DNA from 2 places in the uncultured Azonexus sp. genome. Region 1 is predicted to be linked to the other one. Evidence: riboswitches for the same ligand, from Rfam matches in the RefSeq annotation. Region 1 holds a riboswitch; the other holds the start of a gene.

Region 1 (4,868 bases):
CGGCCAGGATTTCGCGGATCGACTCACGCGTCGAGCCGATGCATGACAGGTGCGGCGCGGCGTCGAAGCCTTCGCTGGCGATTTCGCGGACGATGGCGAAGGTGCGCTCGCGGGTCGAGCCGCCGGCGCCGTAGGTGACCGAGAAGAACTCGGGTTTCAGCTTGGCCAGTTCGGCCCGGGTGGCGCGCAGCTTGTCGACGCCTTCGGGCGTCTGCGGCGGGAAGAATTCGATCGAGATATTGGTGTTCATTTTTTCAGCCAGATAAAGAATTCGCGGTTGCCGTCGCCGCCGGTGATGGGGCTGTCGAGCCAGGCTTTTGCCATCAGGCCGAGTTGCCGGGCAAGATCAAGGAAGCGTCCTTCGACCTCGCGGTACAGCGACGGGTCGCGCACGATGCCGCCCTTGCCGATGTTGTGCGGGCCGACCTCGAACTGCGGCTTGATGAGCAGCAGCAGGTCGCCGTCGGCGGCGAGCAGCGCCGGTAGTTGCGGCAGCACCAGGGTCATCGAGATGAACGAGACGTCGCCGACGATCAGGTCGAAACCGCCGGTCGGCATGGCGTCGCCGAGATCGGCGGCGGTTAGCGCGCGGCAGTTGATGCCTTCCAGTGCGCTGACGCGCCCGTCGTTTTTCAGCTTGGCGTGCAGTTGAGCATGACCGACATCGACGCCGACCACTTTTGCGGCGCCGGCCTGCAGCAGGCAGTCGGTGAAGCCGCCGGTGGATTGCCCGACATCGAGGCAGATCCTGCCGGTGACATCGAGACCGGTGTGCGCCAGGGCGCCGGCCAGCTTGAGGCCGCCGCGCGAAACGTAGCGGTCGCTTTCGTCTTCGACAACGGTGAGGCTGGCGTCGGCAGGCAGTTCCAGCGACGGCTTGGCGATTGCCTTGCCGTCGACGAGTACCCGGCCTTCGCCGATCAGTCGCTGCGCCTGCGTGCGCGACGCCGCCAGTCCGCGCTGGACCAGCAGTGCGTCGGCGCGCAGCAGGCCGTGACGATCGACCGGCGTCTTGACCGGTTTCTCGTCACGTTGCCGACCGCCCTGGCGGGCATGGAAGGAGTTCATGCTTATCGGGGCGGCCTCGGTGGCAGCTGCGGACGATCAGTAGCGGTAGTGGTCGGCCTTGTACGGGCCTTCCACCGGCACGCCGATGTAGTCGGCCTGTTGCTGCGTCAGCGTCGTCAGTTGCACGTTGAGCGTCTTCAGCTGCAGGCGGGCGACCTTTTCATCCAGGTGCTTGGGCAGCGTGTACACACCGACCGGGTAGTCGGCGGTCTTGGTGAACAGCTCGATCTGGGCGATGGTCTGGTTGGCGAACGACGAGGACATCACGTAGGACGGGTGGCCGGTGGCGCAGCCGAGGTTCACCAGGCGGCCCTTGGCGAGCAGGATGATGCGCTTGCCGTCCGGGAAGATGACGTGGTCGACTTGCGGCTTGATCTCTTCCCACTGGTACTTTTCCAGCGACGCGACGTCGATTTCGTTGTCGAAGTGGCCGATGTTGCAGACGATGGCGTTGTTCTTCATCTTGACCATGTGGTCATGGGTGATGACGTGGAAGTTGCCGGTCGTGGTGACGAAAATGTCGGCCTTGTCGGCGGCGTATTCCATGGTGACGACGCGGTAGCCTTCCATCGCGGCCTGCAGCGCGCAGATCGGGTCGATCTCGGTGACCCAGACCTGCGCCGACAGCGCGCGCAGGGCCTGGGCGGAACCCTTGCCCACGTCGCCGTAGCCGCAGACGACGGCGATCTTGCCGGCGACCATCACGTCGGTGGCGCGCTTGATGCCGTCGACCAGCGATTCGCGGCAGCCGTAGAGGTTGTCGAACTTGGACTTGGTCACCGAGTCATTGACGTTGATCGCCGGGAACTTGAGGTCGCCGCGGGCATGCATCTGGTACAGGCGATGCACGCCGGTGGTGGTTTCTTCGGTGACGCCCTTGATCTGGGCCAGGCGCACCGAGTACCAGGTCGGATCGACGGCCAGTTTGGCCTTGATCGCGGCGAACAGGATGGTTTCTTCTTCCGAACCCGGCTTGGCCAGCACCGAGATGTCCTTCTCGGCCTTGGCGCCGAGGTGCAGCAGCAGTGTTGCGTCGCCGCCGTCGTCGAGGATCATGTTCGAGTAACCGCCGTCGGTCCATTCGAAGATGCGGTGGGTGTAGTCCCAGTAATCGACCAGGGTTTCGCCCTTGACGGCAAAGACCGGGATGCCGGCGGCAGCGATGGCGGCGGCGGCGTGATCCTGGGTCGAGAAGATGTTGCACGAGGCCCAGCGGACTTCGGCGCCGAGCGCGGTCAGCGTCTCGATCAGCACGGCGGTCTGGATGGTCATGTGCAGCGAACCGGTGATGCGTGCGCCCTTGAGCGGCTGGGTCTTCGCGAATTCTTCGCGAATGGCCATCAGGCCCGGCATTTCGCCTTCGGCGATGCGGATTTCCTTGCGACCCCAGTCGGCAAGGTTGATGTCGGCAATGACGTAGTCTTGGGTATTAGCCACAGTAAGCTCCTGAATAACTGTGACGGGGAGGGGCGGTGTTCAACTCACCGAACCCCCTGCGCCCGGCAGGGTTGGACAGTGAGCGCAGTTTTGAACCGAGCCTGAGAGATAGGGTCTCTTGCAGCGCTCCTCGGTAGGTAGCGGATTATAAACCGTTTTCAGACTGTTTCGGCAGCCCAGTAGCGGTCCACATCCTTGATTCCCCATTTTTCGGCATCTTCGCGGCCGGCAATCTTTTCGGCGCTGCGCGCCAGGTCGATGATTTCCGGCTTCAGATAGCTTTGCGAGCGGGTCGAGAAAAATACCTTGAGCCGCGGTTTGAGCAGCGATTGCCCATTCTGTTCGACGACCACGCCGAGCTTGCCGGATTCGAGCCGGACCAGCGAACCGACCGGGTAGATGCCCAGGCTCTTGACGAAGGCCTGGAAGATGGCCGGATCGAAATGCCCCTTCCATTCGGCCATCCGCCGGATCGATTCGGCAGGGTCCCAGCCGGCCTTGTACGGGCGGTTGGAGGTGATTGCGTCGTACACGTCGCAGACCGCGCCCATGCGCGCGTAAAGACTGATCGCCTCGCCGGACAGGCCGGCCGGATAGCCGCTGCCGTCGAATTTTTCATGGTGGTGCAGGCAGACGTCGCGGGCGATTTCGCTGGCGCCGTTGCCGGCCAGCAGAAGCTTGTGGCCTTCTTCCGGGTGGGTCTTGACCACGGCGAATTCGGCGTCGGTCAGCTTGCCGGGTTTGTTGAGCACGGCGCTCGGCATCATCGCCTTGCCCAGATCGTGCAGCAGACCGGCCATGCCGGCTTCGCGCGTTTGTTGCTCGTCGAGTCCGAGCTGGCGGGCCAGCGCGATCATCAAGGCGCAGACGGCGACGGAATGCAGGTAGGTGTAGTCGTCCGCCGTCTTCAGGCGGGCGATGCTGACCAGCGCACCGGGGTTGCGCAGCATCGAGTTGGAGATTTCCTCGACCAGCGGTGCCGCAGCTTCGGCCTCGATGGCCTTGCCCATGCGTGCTTCCTGGAACATCGAGACGACGGCTTCACGGCCTTTGGCAACGATGCGCGAGGCGCGTTTCACTTCGTCGGCAAAGGCGGCCTTGGGCTGAACGACGGGCGGTGGCGGGGGGATTTCCTCGATGGTCTGGAATTTTTCCTCGCTGCGGGTGCGGTCCGCTTCGATATCGATGCCCTTGTCGATGTCGATCCACACTTCGCGGATGCTGCTTTCCCGGATCAGGACCAGATCCTGCGCATCCTTGAGGACGAAGCGGGTCCGCCAGAACGGATGGTCCAGCCAGTCGCCACAGAAGGCCTGAAGGTGCATGCCGAGCCGCAGATGCTCGACCGGGATTTTTTTCAGCATATGTGGCAATAGTAACAAAAATAAAAGGGGCCGAAGCCCCTTTTGTCTTGCTGTTGTTGCCGATTACAGGCCAGCGTCGCTTTTCAGCAAATTGGCGCGGTCGGTGGCTTCCCACGAGAATTCCGGCTCGTCGCGGCCGAAGTGGCCGTAGGCGGCGGTCTTCTGGTAGATCGGGCGCAGCAGGTCGAGCATGTTGACGATGCCCTTCGGGCGCAGGTCGAAGTGCTTGCGGACCAGCGCGGTCAGCGTTTCGTTGCTGACCTTGCCGGTGCCGTAGGTCTCGACCATGATCGAGGTCGGCTCGGCGACGCCGATGGCGTACGAAACCTGCACCAGGCACTTGCTGGCCAAGCCGGCGGCGACGATGTTCTTGGCGACGTAGCGGGTGGCGTAGGCGGCCGAGCGGTCGACCTTGGACGGGTCCTTGCCGGAGAAGGCGCCGCCGCCGTGCGGTGCGGCCCCGCCGTAGGTGTCGACGATGATCTTGCGGCCGGTCAGGCCGCAGTCGCCCTGCGGGCCGCCGACGACGAAGCGGCCGGTCGGGTTGACCAGGAACTTGATGTCGCCCTTGATCAGCTCCTTCGGCAGGACCGGCTTGATGATCTGCTCGATGGTCGCTTCGCGCAGGTCTTCCAGGCTGATGTCCGGCGAATGCTGGGTGGACAGCACGACGGTGTCGATCGAGTGCGGCTTGCCATCGACGTAGCGGATGGTGACCTGCGACTTGGCGTCCGGGCGTGCCCACGGCAGGCGGCCGTCCTTGCGCAGCATGGCCTGGCGCTCGACCAGGCGGTGCGACAGATAGATCGGCAGCGGCATCAGCGACGGGGTTTCGTCGCAGGCGTAGCCGAACATCAGGCCCTGGTCGCCGGCGCCTTGGCCGAGGTTGTCGTCGTAGGCGGCGTTGACGCCCTGGGCGATGTCCGGGCTCTGCTTGTCGTAGGCGACGAGCACGGCGCAGCCCTTGTAGTCGATGCCGTAGTCGGTGTTGTCGTAGCC
Region 2 (4,868 bases), 150 kb from region 1:
GACGCCGTGCTCGGCGCGGGCGAAACCTGGCTCGACCGCGCCTTCGTCGTCCAGGACTGGTACTACTCTGGCTACCGCCCGCTGATCGACAGTCGCGGCGAGCGCATCGGCATGCTTTACGTCGGTTTCCTCGAAACGCCGTTTGCCGAAGCCCGCAATTCGGCGCTGTCCGGCATCGTCGCGCTATTCGCGCTGACCATGCTGCTGGTTGCGGTATTCGGCGTGCTCTGGGCACGCCAGGTCTTTCATCCGATCGAGCGCATGCACGCGACCATGAACGCCATCCAGAACGGCGATGGCACCGCCCGCGTCGGCCCGGTGCCCAATGTCGACGAGGTCGGCGACCTGGCCCGGCACTTCGACCGCCTGCTCGAAAGCCAGCAGGCGCAGGCGCTCGCCCTGCAACGCTGGGGCGAAGCCCTGGACGGCAAGGTGGCCCAGCGCACTGCCGAATTGCAGGAAGCGCTGGCAACCCTGCGGTCGACGCAGGGCAAGCTGATCACTCAGGAAAAAATGGCCGCCATCGGCCAGTTGACCGCCGGCGTCGCCCACGAAATCAACAATCCGATTGCCGTCATCCAGGGCAATCTGGAAATGGCCCGCGAAGTGCTCGGCGAGCAAGCCAAACCGGTCGAGCCGGAATTCCGGCTGATCCTCGATCAGGTGCACCGCATCCGCCTGATCGTGACCAAGCTGCTGCAATTCGCCCGACCGCAGGAATACGTCGGCTACCTCGAACCGGTCGGCGCCCAGCAACTGATCCACGATTGCCTGCTGCTGGTCGGTCACCTGTTGCGCAAGGGCAATATCGCCATCGAACAGCAGATCGATTCGGCGCGGCTGGTCACCTGCAACAAGAACGAGCTGCAGCAGGTCGTCATCAATTTGTTGGCCAACGCGATCCAGGCCATGCCCGACGGCGGCACGCTGCGGCTGGCGGTCGAGGACTGGGACGAAGCCGACATGCCGATCGGCCTGCGCCTGAGCGTCGCCGACTCCGGCCCGGGCATCCCGGAAGCCGACCGCGAACACCTGTTCGAGCCCTTCTACACCGCCCACAAACCCGGCGGCCACGGCCTTGGCCTGTGGGTCAGCAAATCGCTGGTCGAACGCTACGACGGCCGCATCACCGTCGACTCCCCAGACGGGGGCGGCGCCGTATTCACGATCTGGCTGCGCTGCGAGCCGCTGGGCTGAGGCGGCGGTTCAGCCGTGACGCCGCCGCAATCCGCTCATTCAGTCGGCGCGAACCCGTAGTAGGAACCATAGGCCGACGGCGCCGGCGCGTAGGCGGCAACCTTGATGGCGTCTGCCAGGGTGACCTGGTTGGTGAGGCCGTCGATGCCGTCGGTCTCCCTCAGCCACCGCTCTTCGACTTCCCTTTCGCTCAGGCCGTTGAGGCACAGATTCGTGTCGAAACGCTCGGAGCGGTATTCAAAAGCCATGTCATGGGCGATGAACAGGGTATGGATACAGGCGGTGATCAAGGTTTCGTCCACCGGATCGGCCCCCATCACCCGGGTGCCGCAGAAAGGGCAATGCACCGGGGTGTAGTAGAAAGTCTTGAGCTGGTTGCGCTGGATGGCGTGGGTCATGGTCATGCTGTTCTCCGTGTCGTTTTGAACGGACTGGGCCGAAGGCTTTCGGCCAGCCGCCTGAATCTCACCGCTCGATGAATTGATAGCGCTGAAGGTCGGAATGGGACAGTCCGGCCAGTTCGCCAACCACCCGGTTGATGCCCCGGCCCAGTAGCCACCAGGCGTTGCCGTAGGGCAGGACGGAAATACCCGATTCGGCGCACAGGCGTTCCGCCAGGGCACGTTGTTTTTCTATGTTCATTGATTCTTTTCTAGGTTTGCCCGGGAATCGGCAGGCGCCGATCCGGGGACTTCATGCCGGCAATGGGTGTCGGCATGAAGGGACTGACAGTCACGCCAATGCGGCTGTCAGAGAGAAGGCCTGGAGAATCAGGCGATCTGGATGTTGCTGGCTTGTTTGCCCTTGGGACCGTTGGTGATGTCGAAACTCACCCGTTGGCCTTCGGCCAGGGTCTTGAAACCATTGGATTGAATTGCGGAAAAGTGAGCGAAGAGATCTTCGCCGCCGCCTTCAGGTGAAATGAAGCCAAAACCCTTGGAATCGTTAAACCACTTGACGCTACCTGTTGCCATATCTTGAATCTCCGAAAATTGCGGGGCGGAATGCCCCTGGGTGGGGCGAGATCAAGAGGGCAAAGCGAAGATGGGGGAATGGCGCCGCAGAGCTGCGGGTACTAAACCGACAAAATAACAATACAACTAGAAATCGCTGCGGTGCACAATACGCGGCATTGCATCCCTTAGCAAACTAAATCGTCATGGCGGATGCTGACCACGGCACATCCGCCACGTGACCAGACAGGCTGAGCGACTGTTTTTGCAGGGAAAACTTGGCTTTCGGCCCGTCGACGGCTACACTTCACCCCCTGCCGAGGAGCGCTGCGACCATTTCAGTGAATGGCCAGGCTCGGCAACGATCAACGGCGCTCGCAAACCCCAAGTTTCCCGCCGGTTTGCAGCGCCGTTCGCTTTTTGGCGGCGTCACCGGTGCTTTGCCGAGGTAATCCATGATCCAGCCCGACCGTACTGCCGAACTCCACGCCCTGCTCGAACAACGCCTGCTCGTCCTCGACGGCGCCATGGGCACGATGATCCAGCGCCACGGCCTGCAGGAGAAGGACTACCGCGGCGAGCGCTTCAAGGATCACCCGCACGACCTAAAGGGCAACAACGACCTGCTGGTGCTGACCCGCCCCGACATCATCGGCGGCATCCACCGCGAGTACCTGGAAGCCGGCGCCGACCTGATCGAGACCTGCACCTTCAACTCGACCGCCGTCTCGCAGGCCGACTACAACCTGACCGAGATCGTCTACGAACTGAACTTCGAAGGCGCCGCACTGGCCCGCCGCCTGTGCGACGAATTCACCGCGCAGAATCCGGCCAAGCCGCGCTTCGTGGCCGGCGTCCTCGGCCCGACCTCACGCACCGCGTCGATCTCGCCCGACGTCAACGACCCCGGCTACCGCAACGTCACTTTCGACGAACTGGTCGCCAACTACTTCGAAGCGACCACCGGGCTGATCGAAGGCGGCGCCGACATCCTGCTCGTCGAAACCGTGTTCGACACGCTGAATGCCAAGGCCGCGCTGTTCGCCATCGAGAAGTACTTCGACATCGCCGGCCGCCGCTGGCCGGTGATGATCTCGGGCACGATCACCGACGCTTCCGGGCGCACGCTGTCGGGACAGACCGCCGAAGCCTTCTGGAACTCGCTGCGCCACGTCCAGCCGCTCTCCTTCGGTCTCAACTGCGCGCTCGGCGCCAGCGAGCTGCGCCAGTACGTCGAGGAACTGTCGCGCGTCTGCGACTGCTACGTCTCGGCCCACCCCAACGCCGGCCTGCCCAATGCCTTCGGCGGCTACGACGAAACCCCGGAACAACTGGCCGACGAGATCGCCGGCTGGGCCGAGCGCGGCATCGTCAACATCGTCGGCGGCTGCTGCGGCACCTCGCCCGAGCACATCCGCGCCATCGCGCAACGTGTCGCGGCGCTCACCCCGCGCCAGAAACCGGTCATCGCACCGGCACTGCGCCTGTCCGGGCTGGAAGCCTTCAACGTCACCGCCGACTCGCTCTACGTCAACGTCGGCGAGCGCACCAACGTCACCGGTTCGCGCGCCTTCGCGCGGATGATTTTGGAGGGCCGCTTCGACGACGCGCTCGCCGTCGCCCGCCAGCAGGTCGAGAACGGCGCCCAGGTAATCGACATCAACATGGACGAGGCGATGCTCGATTCGCTCGCCGCCATGGACAAGTTCTTGAAGCTGATCGCCTCGGAACCGGACATCTCGCGCGTGCCGATCATGATCGACTCGTCGAAGTGGGAAGTGATCGAGGCCGGCCTCAAGTGCATCCAGGGTAAAGGCATCGTCAATTCGATCTCGATGAAGGAAGGCGAAGCCAGGTTCCTGGAACAGGCGAAACTCGCCCGCCGCTACGGCGCCGCCGTCATCGTCATGGCCTTCGACGAAAAGGGCCAGGCCGACACCTACGAACGCAAGATCGAGATCTGCGGCAAGGCGTATGAGCTGCTGACCGGCATGGGTTTCCCGGCCGAAGACATCATCTTCGACCCGAACATCTTCGCCATCGCCACCGGCATCCCGGAACACGACAACTACGCCGTCGATTTCATCGAATCGGTGCGCTGGATCAAGGAAAACCTGCCGCACGCACACATTTCCGGCGGCGTTTCCAACGTGTCGTTCAGCTTCCGCGGCAACGACCCGGTGCGCGAGGCGATCCACACCGTCTTCCTCTACCACGCCATTAAAAACGGCATGACCATGGGCATCGTCAACGCCGGCATGCTCGGCGTGTACGACGACCTGGAGCCGGAGCTGCGCGCCAAGGTCGAGGACGTGGTTTTGAACAAGAACCCCGGCGCCGGCGAGGCGCTGGTTGATTTCGCGCAGACGGTCAAGGAAGGCAAGGCCAAGGACGCCGGCCCGGACCTCTCCTGGCGCGAGCAGTCGGTCGAAAAGCGCCTGGAACACGCGCTGATCAAGGGCATCACCGATTTCGTCGTCGCCGATACCGAGGAAGTCCGCGTCAAGCTGGAAAGCGAAGGCAAGCCGCCGCTGGCGGTCATCGAAGGGCCGCTGATGAGCGGCATGAACGTCGTCGGCGACCTGTTCGGTGCCGGCAAGATGTTCCTGCCGCAAGTCGTCAAGTCGGCGCGCGTCATGAAGCAGGCGGTCGCCCACCTGCTGCCCTACATCGAAGCCGAAAAGGCCCGTACCGGCCTCGGCTCCAAGGGCAAGATCC

Evidence for each region. A riboswitch is a leader RNA that binds a small molecule or an ion and turns the genes downstream of it on or off. The one in region 1 is predicted to bind S-adenosylhomocysteine.
Region 2: linked by a shared signal. The riboswitch ahead of metH (methionine synthase) and the one ahead of ahcY (adenosylhomocysteinase) in region 1 are both predicted to bind S-adenosylhomocysteine.

Annotation. Positions count from the first base shown of each region.
Region 1 is NZ_CALJNI010000008.1:119,180-124,047, reverse strand. It holds gene metF (methylenetetrahydrofolate reductase [NAD(P)H]) at 1-250, opposite strand, end outside; gene Q0799_RS06530 (TlyA family RNA methyltransferase) at 247-1,068, opposite strand; gene ahcY (adenosylhomocysteinase) at 1,105-2,505, opposite strand; S-adenosyl-L-homocysteine riboswitch at 2,579-2,643, opposite strand; gene Q0799_RS06520 (HD-GYP domain-containing protein) at 2,664-3,869, opposite strand; gene metK (methionine adenosyltransferase) at 3,933-4,868, opposite strand, start outside.
Region 2 is NZ_CALJNI010000008.1:271,739-276,606, forward strand. It holds gene Q0799_RS07290 (cache domain-containing protein) at 1-1,197, shown strand, start outside; gene Q0799_RS07295 (hypothetical protein) at 1,233-1,595, opposite strand; gene Q0799_RS07300 (hypothetical protein) at 1,663-1,839, opposite strand; gene Q0799_RS07305 (cold-shock protein) at 1,968-2,171, opposite strand; S-adenosyl-L-homocysteine riboswitch at 2,464-2,534, shown strand; gene metH (methionine synthase) at 2,609-4,868, shown strand, end outside.